DNA from 2 places in the Lactobacillus apis genome. Region 1 is predicted to be linked to the other one. Evidence: predicted binding sites of a transcription regulator. Region 1 holds the regulator's gene; the other holds the start of a gene.
What was found. Region 1 encodes Rex, which represses fermentation and respiration genes when NADH is low (regulators of the CRP and FNR family bind a similar motif). Its sites were predicted from a motif close to TTGTGAANTANTTCACAA; they were not measured.
Positions count from the first base shown of each region.

Region 2: DKL56_RS07010 (FAD-binding protein) is a predicted target of Rex. The motif match lies at 2,726-2,743, and genes of this name have one in related genera.

Region 1 is NZ_CP029476.1:1,144,460-1,148,902, forward strand. It holds gene groL (chaperonin GroEL) at 1-1,274, opposite strand, end outside; gene groES (co-chaperone GroES) at 1,292-1,576, opposite strand; gene DKL56_RS05520 (redox-sensing transcriptional repressor Rex) at 1,757-2,398, opposite strand; gene DKL56_RS05525 (ABC-F family ATP-binding cassette domain-containing protein) at 2,698-4,443, shown strand, end outside.
Region 2 is NZ_CP029476.1:1,473,745-1,478,187, forward strand. It holds gene DKL56_RS07005 (LysR family transcriptional regulator) at 1-692, opposite strand, end outside; gene DKL56_RS07010 (FAD-binding protein) at 789-2,597, opposite strand; gene DKL56_RS07015 (asparaginase) at 2,876-3,844, opposite strand; gene DKL56_RS07020 (carboxymuconolactone decarboxylase family protein) at 3,955-4,275, opposite strand; gene DKL56_RS07025 (cupin domain-containing protein) at 4,275-4,443, opposite strand, start outside.

The DNA.
Region 1 (4,443 bases):
TTAACAGCATCTTCAACATCAACTAAAGCAGTACCACCACCTGCTACGTAACCTTCGTCAACAGCAGCACGAGTTGAGTTCAATGCATCTTCAATACGGTATCTACGTTCTTTCAATTCAGTTTCAGTTGCAGCACCGACATGAATAACAGCTACACCACCAGTTAGCTTAGCAAGACGTTCTTGTAACTTCTTCTTGTCAAAGTCTGAAGTAGTATCAGCAATTTGCTTTCTGATTGAATCTTCACGTTCTTTGATAGCATCTTCTGAACCAGCACCATCAACAATAGTAGTTGAGTCCTTAGTTACAGTGATACGACGTGCTTGACCTAATTGAGCAATTGTAGTGTCTTTTAATTCAAGACCAAGGTCTTCGGTAATTACTGTACCACCAGTAAGAGCAGCAATATCTTGTAATTGTTCCTTACGACGGTCACCAAAACCAGGAGCCTTAACGGCTACAACATTGAAAGTACCACGAATCTTGTTCAATACTAAAGTTGGAAGAGCTTCACCAGAAACGTCATCAGCAATAATCAATAATGATTTACCTTGTTGAACGATTTCTTGCAACAAAGGTAGGATATCTTGAATGTTAGAAATCTTCTTGTCAGTGATCAAAACGTAAGGATTGTCTAAGTCAGCTTCCATTTTGTCGTTGTCAGTTACCATATATTGTGATAAGTAACCACGGTCAAATTGCATACCTTCAACAACAGATAATTCAGTTTCGATACCACGTGAATCTTCAATGGTAATAACACCGTCATTACCAACTTTTTCCATTGCGTCAGCAATTAAATCACCAACTTCTTTTGAAGCTGAAGAAACTGAAGCAACTTGAGCGATTTGATCTTTTGAAGAAACTGTGTGGCTGATCTTGTGTAATTCATCAACAACTGCGTTAGTTGCTTTTTCAATACCACGACGAACACCTACAGGGTTAGCACCGGCAGTAACGTTCTTCATTCCTTCACGAATAATTGCTTGAGTTAAAACAACTGCAGTAGTAGTACCATCACCGGCAATATCGTTAGTCTTTTGTGCTGCTTCAGCTACTAACTTAGCACCCATGTTTTCGTAGTGATCTTTTAATTCAATTGACTTAGCAATTGTTACTCCATCGTTAGTAATCTCTGGGTTACCGTATGATTGTTCCAAAACAACATTTCTACCCTTAGGACCGATAGTTGCTTTAACAGTATCAGCTAATTTATCAACACCCTTTAATAGGGAACGTCTTGCTTTTTCTGAAAATTTAATGTCTTTTGCCATAATATCCGCTCCTTAGATTACTTAACAATTGCTAAAATATCTTTTTCATGAAGGACTAAGAATTTTTCGCCTTCGTATTCAACATTAGTGCCAGAATACTTGTCGTAAAGAACAACGTCGCCCTTATTGACAGACATTGGAATCTTGTCGCCGTTGTCAGCATAACTGCCTTCACCAACTGCAACAACTTCACCTTCTGTTGGCTTTTCTTTTGCATTTGAAGCAAGGACGATTCCGCCTACAGTTTTTTCTTCTTCTTCTTTAACTTTTACGATCACGCGATCACCAATTGGTTGTAACACGTTTGTCCCTCCTATTGTTTAATTTCTTTTTTAATTACTTGCCGGTTAGCACTCCTATTACCCAAGTGCTAACTTACAAATATGATAATAACCCCTTTTCCAAAAAAAAGCAAGAAAAATTAGCACTTTTTTCATCAAAGTGCTAATTCACTTAAAACGTTGATATTATTAGGTTTATTACTAGCTATTCTTACCCTTATCCGAGTCAAGGAAGTAAATCAATGTCTGTAATTCAGTTGCTAAGTCCACATTCTGAATTCTTACACCAGTTGGAGCAGATAAGCGAATAGGGGTAAAGTTCATGATGCCCTTAATGCCTGCTTCGACCATATCATCCGCAGTTCTTTGGGCAGAATCAGATGGGACCGTCAAAATGGCAATAGTAATTTGCTGATCACTTAATTGTTTCTTCAACTCGCTCATTTCGTAAACTGGCACACCGCTTAAAATTTTACCAGTAATCTTAGGGTCAATATCAAAGGCACAGGAAATACGGATATTGTTACTCCGCTTAAAATTATAGTTAAGAAGCGCATGTCCCAAATTACCAACACCGACTAAGGCAACATTAGTTAGAGTATCCTGATTAAGAATCTTTTTGAAAAAAGTAAGCAGACTCTTTACATCATATCCATAGCCACGCTTACCCAAAGCACCAAAATATGAAAAGTCACGTCTAATTGAAGCACTATCTACTTGAACAGCTTCTGACAATTCAGTCGACGAAACTTTTTCCTTACCTGCCTCATTTAAAATAATTAAATAGCGATAATATAACGGTAATCTTTTCGCAGTCGCAGTCGGTATTTTGATTTTTTCCATTCTAAAAGCCTCCAACTTATTTTGCCTAAGAGTTATTTGTGAATTAGCTCATCAATTAGTATTATTTTACCTATAAATTGATAGCATTTGCAAATGTTTTTTTCACAATCTTGAATTAATAAAAAAGGGGCTAATTTCAGTTTTTCCAAAAAAATTTTGACTTAGTGAAAACTTATTTGTACATCCCTTAACAAATTGATAATTACCAAATCTTCACTAACTTTGTTTTTTCCTCCCTTCAATAATCCGTCCACTATCGCACTGCAGTGTATGCTAAAATAGTTTTTAGGTGAAAAATTATGATAATTGCACAAGGACACAACTTAGAGAAACAATTTGGCGCTACTACACTATTTAAGAACGTCAATTTTTCAATTGATTCAAATGCACGAATTGGTCTAGTGGGACCAAATGGGGTTGGTAAGACTACCCTATTAAAAATTATGACCGGTGAAGAAGAAGCTACACATGGCGAATTCACGATTAATAAAGACATCGACGTTGGTTATATTGCACAGGAAAATGGTTTAAACGAAGAAAACAACATTTGGGATGAAATGTTAACTGTTTTTGCTACGCTAATTCAAATGAGCCAGAATATTCAAACTCTGCAGGAAAAAATTGCCGCTCATCCTGAGGATAAGCAGCTGCTAAAACAGTATGACCAACTTCAATTTAACTTTGAGCAACAAGGTGGTTACACTTATCAATCTGATATTAAGAGTATTCTAAATGGTTTTAATTTTCCTGAATCAACATGGACAAAAACAATTGGTAGTCTTTCTGGTGGTGAAAAAACTAGATTGGCTTTCGTTAAACTGTTGTTACGTAAGCCACCACTACTTTTGCTCGATGAGCCTACCAACTATCTTGATTTAGATACTTTGGACTGGTTAGAAACCTATCTAAAGAGCTATTCTGGTGCTATCTTGGTTGTTTCCCACGACCAGTACTTTTTAGATCATTTGGCTAACCAAATTTTTGAATTGCAATTCGGTAAGCTAACTGTTTTTAAGGGAAACTACTCTAACTATGTTGCTGAGCGTGAGTTACGCAACATGCAGCAAGAAGAGGCTTACGAGCGGCAACAAGAAAAAATTAAAAAGGATGAGGAATTCATTCAAAAGAATATTGCCAGAGCTAAAACCACTAAGCGTGCCCAAAGTCGACGTAAGCAACTAGAAAAAATGGAACGGATCACTCCACCTAAACATAAAAACAAGGTTCAAATTAACTTTAGAAGTGAACGCCCTTCCGGAAAAGAAGTATTAATTTTACGTGACTTAACCATTGGTTATCCAACCAAAACCATGGTCGAAGATATTTCCTTGCAAGTTAACAAGGGCGATCGTGTTGCAGTAATTGGCCCTAACGGAATTGGTAAATCTACCCTACTTAAAACTGTCATGAAGGAATTAAAGCCAAAGGGTGGTTCGATCAAGTATGGTGCCTCTCTTGACATCGGTTATTATGATCAAGAATTACAACTGCTTGATCCGACCAAAACAGTGCTTGATACAATTTGGGATCGCCATAAAACGATGCCCGAGCGGGATGTACGTTCAATTCTAGCAAGTTTTCTTTTTACGGCTAAAGACATTGATAAGACAGTCGGGCAACTATCAGGTGGACAGAAAGCCAGGCTGACTCTGACAGTCTTATCCCTTGAGCATAACAACTTTTTGCTAATGGATGAGCCTACTAACCACTTAGACTTAGAAGCTAAAGAAGTACTTGAACAAGCCTTACAAAAGTTTGATGGCACTTTACTGTTCGTTTCACACGACCGCTACTTTATCAATCAACTATCAAACAAAATTGTTGAAGTTAAAGACCAGCATGCCAAAGTTTATGAGGGTGATTACACATATTACCTTAACGAAAAAGCTAAAACGACAGATACTGCGGTTGAAGCTCCTGTTAAGCAAAATGAAACAGAAATGGAAAATCCTTCTGATGAATCAGCCAACAAGCTTTCTTATCAAGAACAAAAGCAGCGCGATTCACAAAAACGGAAGTTGCAACGTGAAGTAGAAGCTGCTGAA
Region 2 (4,443 bases), 330 kb from region 1:
TCCATCGCGAGAAAGTCTTGGACAAATTTAATATGCTCCATTCCCAAACTATTAATTAGGGTAGTTTGAAAGTTCATTTGAACATTCAATGAGCTGTTAGGATCTAGCAGAAAAATATTTTTGTCCTTTAAATCAGCTATTGTAACTAGCTTTTTTTGAGCAAGTTCAGAATCTTGTGGGCATGCAATAACCACTTTTCCCATAATCAGTGGCTCAAACAAAACGTCATCAACAATATCAACGTCGTCACGTGCAATCGCACAAATATCAACGTGATGGTTTAATAATTCGCCAATCGAATTATTAAGGACAAAGACAAATTGGACATTAATATTGCTACCAGATTCACGAAGCTTGCGCAAAAAGATTGGTAAAATTTTTTGCTCTAAAGGTGTATCGCAAACTCCGATTCGCAGCAACGTTTCTGGATCATTTTTCTTACTTTGCAAATACGCTACCGTATAATCCATATCATCAACAACATTGCGTGCAACACGGTAAAAATACTTACCAGCGTTGGTCAATGAAATACGATGATGTGCACGATTAATTAACGTCACACCAATTGTATCCTCAAGATCCTTGATATTTTTTGAGACCGCAGATTGAGAAAAATTGAGTCGCTCTGCAGCAATTGTAAAGCTTGAATTATCCACTGCTTTAATAAAACAGCGCAATTGAGTAAAGTTCATTTTCCTGTCCATTCAATTAATATAAGTTATTGGAGTGGTATTAAAGTAATTGTACAGAAAAAGGCCATCCTAACAAATGGCCTTTTCATTTTTGAATTATTTATCGATTTTACTTAATGCGTCATTAACCGCATCTTTTAGTCCGCGGCTTGTGCTTGAAGCACCAGAAACTGCATCAACATCAACTTTATTTTGCTTAACCATTTCTTCAGGTAATGTCTTGACTGCCTTTAAGCCGTAGTCTTCGGATTCTGCTTGTTTCAGGACCTCAATCTTCTTCAAGTTCTTGTCCTTGTCTGCAGTAACACGAACGACGATTTCGCCGCCCATACCGCCATTGGTTCTACCAATGTATTGATCTTTGCCAGTTTCAAAAGTTTCATGGTTAAGGTCAGAAGTTAAGTGAACATCATGACTAGAAGCACCAGTTGCTGCATCAACAGTAACATCGTCTTTAGCCTTAGCAGCATTTTCACCGGCAATCTTACCCCAAATCAAGCATTCAGCAATGTTGTTACCACCTTGATATTGATTTGCACAAATACCACCAAATTCACCAGCTGAATATAGATGTGGAATTGGTTGACCCTTAGTATCCAAAATTTCAGCTTGAGCATTTCTTCTTGCACCACCTTGGGTGTTAAGCATTGTCTGCTCCATTTGAATAGCATAAATTGGGCCATCAGCAAACACACGCATGGTCTTTGGATCACGACGGAACTCAGGATCATCACCAGTTTGAGCAGCTTTGTTGAAGCGTTCCAATGAATCTTTTAAAATAGCAGGATCTACCTTAATCTTATCTGCTAGTTCTTCTACAGAGTCGGCCTTAACTACATTTTCCTTGTATACTGGATAACTACCAATAATTGGGTCTGCATCCAATTCTGCCTTTTTAGCCTCATCAAAAATTAAGTAAGGGTGTTCCTGATTAATTGGCACTTTCCATTGACCGTGATTCTTAATGTGACCATGACGGTTTTCTTCAGCTTCATCGAAGTATCTTGTACCATCATCACCAATAACAAATGAACTACCATGAGCAACAGCAATATTTTGTGCACCAAGCATCAAACGACCACGTTCACCCTTTGGTACTGCAAAAGCCATTCCGTGAAGTAAGCCAAGTGATTCAAAGTTGTGCATGTGCCAGAAGTCTGCACCAACTTGTTCAGCCATCTTAATACCGTCACCTTTGTTATAAAGAGTACCTAAAGGTGCTAATCTCTTAGCGCCAAGATAATCTTCAACCATGGTTTGGTTATTTTCAAAACCACCGGTTGTCATTACCACACCATTTTTAGCTTGAACCTTAAGCAGTTTACCTTCGCGTTCAATCAAAACTCCCTCAATCCTACGAGTCTCAGGGTCTTGAATCAGTTCCTTGGCAGGTGTGCTGTACATAACATCAATGTTATCCTTACGTTCAACTACTTTTGCTCTTAGGATTTTCCATAAAGCTGCGTCAAACCAAGATTCGCGAACAGTTGTGAAATCATAGGATTCTGATCCTTCAAATTCAGGAAATTCTTCGTAAGCATGATGCAAACGTTCAGGTGCGTATTGCTTTGCGCTACATGGTTTTACACCTAAATATTTTGTGACATAGTTTGGTGTGTTAACCATCCCTTTAACGTAAGTATCAATCATCTCTTCATCAAGTGACATTGGTGCAGTCAAGTTCTTGTAGTACTTCTTTAACTCATCAAAATCATTACCAGTTCCGATTAATTGGGCTGAATAACGTGTGTTGCCTCCTTCATGACCTTCTGGTGCTGCATCAACAAGCAGTACTTTTGAGCCACTATCAGCTGCAAAGCGAGCAGCAGTTGCACCAGCACCACCAAAGCCTAATACAACAACATCGTAATTAGCATCCCATTTAGTATCTTTTTGATAAATCATGATTCTGTCCTTCTTCTTTTTTGTAATCACTTTCATTAATAAGTTAATTTTATCACTAATATTACTTTTGGAATGATTTATTTTAAAAAATTGTCCTACTTATTTAAACAAAAAACCACTTTTGTCATTTGTTCCATAAATCACATAAGCGCTTACATCAAAGATTTTGTCATAAATTGTATTTATATTTTTCAATTTATAACTATGCAAAAAAGAAGGAAGTTATCTTCCTTCTTTTTACCAAGATATTTTTATATTCATCTAAGCGAAACTCAATGTTAGTTATTGAGATATTTCTTTAATTCCTCACCCTTAAGTCCAGCGCTAAGACCAACTAGCAGTTTGATTCTAGCTTTTGGTCCGGTTAATCCACGACAGAAAATGATACCCATTTTAGCAAGGTTAACGCCGCCGCCCTCGTAGTCGTAAACTGGTTCAGCAATTCCGTTGAAACAACGTGATACCAGGACTAGTGGGATATTGTGGTCAAGTAAAGACTGCAACTCAGGTAAAGTCTCTGGTGGCATATTTCCGGCACCCAAAGCTTCAATCACAATACCATTAGTTTCAGGTTTGTTTAATGCGTGGAGTAGCTCGGTACCCATTCCAGCATATGCTTTAACCAAATAAACATTTGAGACAACATGATCAATTGGTTCATGCGCTTGTGGTTTAATCGTTTGAACATAATTAACATGCCCTTCGGAAACAATTCCAATTGGACCAAAAGTTGGTGTCCGGAAAGTCGCAACATTGGTGGTGTGGGTTTTGGTCACATAGCGGGCCGAATGAATCTCATCGTTCATTACCACTACTACACCTTTACCCACAGATTCAGGTGAACTGGCAACTGTAATCGCAGTTCTAAAGTTATATAAACCGTCGCTACCCACTTCATTAGACGAGCGCATTGCACCAGTTACCACAACTGGCATTTTACTTGAAATAGTTAAATCTAAAAAGATTGCTGTTTCTTCAAGCGTATCGGTACCATGAGTAACAACTGCGCCAAAAAAGCCTTCAGCTTCAGCACGACGAATTCGTAAAGAAAGTTCAAGCATTCTTTGAGGTGTCATATGCGGTGACGGTACATTAAAAATTTCTTCCGTTACTAATTCAACTTCGCCTTTATTCTCTAGCTGAATGGCAGTAAGTGGATTTTGGTCATTCGGTTTAATATTACCATCTGCATCTTCAGACATTGAAATAGTCCCACCAGTATGCAAAATCAGAATTTTCTTTGTCATATTCGTCTCTCCTAGCTATAAGCGGTTAAGCCAATTCTAACATTTATACAGCTCGGATTGAAATGATTAAAACGGAATTTTTGCGCCTTATTTTAGAGACTTTTTTATAATTATTCGCTGTAAACTTCTTTAGCTAAATCAAAGGCAGTCCATGCATTGGGCCAGCCACAATAAAAGGCTAAATGAGTAATTAGTTCTACCATTTCTTCTTTGGTGACACCATTAGTTTTTGCAATACCCATATGCGATTTTAATTGTGGATATGCTCCTTTTGACATCAAAGCAGCACAAGTAATCAAGCTACGATCACGTGCTGGCAACTGCTTTTCACGAGACCAAACTTCACCAAATAAAACATCATCATTTAATTCTGCAAATTTAGGAGCAAATTCACCTAAATTATCACGTCCTGCTGTTTGTTTTTTCATAATTAATTCTCCAATCCTTGATAATATTCATCTGTTACAGGTTCTAGCCACTCTGGCGTTCCTGCTGTAATTGCAAGATGCGCAAACCAACTATCTTTAGTAGCACCGTGCCAATGCTTGACACCATCATGAACTACCACTACATCCCCAGGATGTAATTTCTGTGCTGGC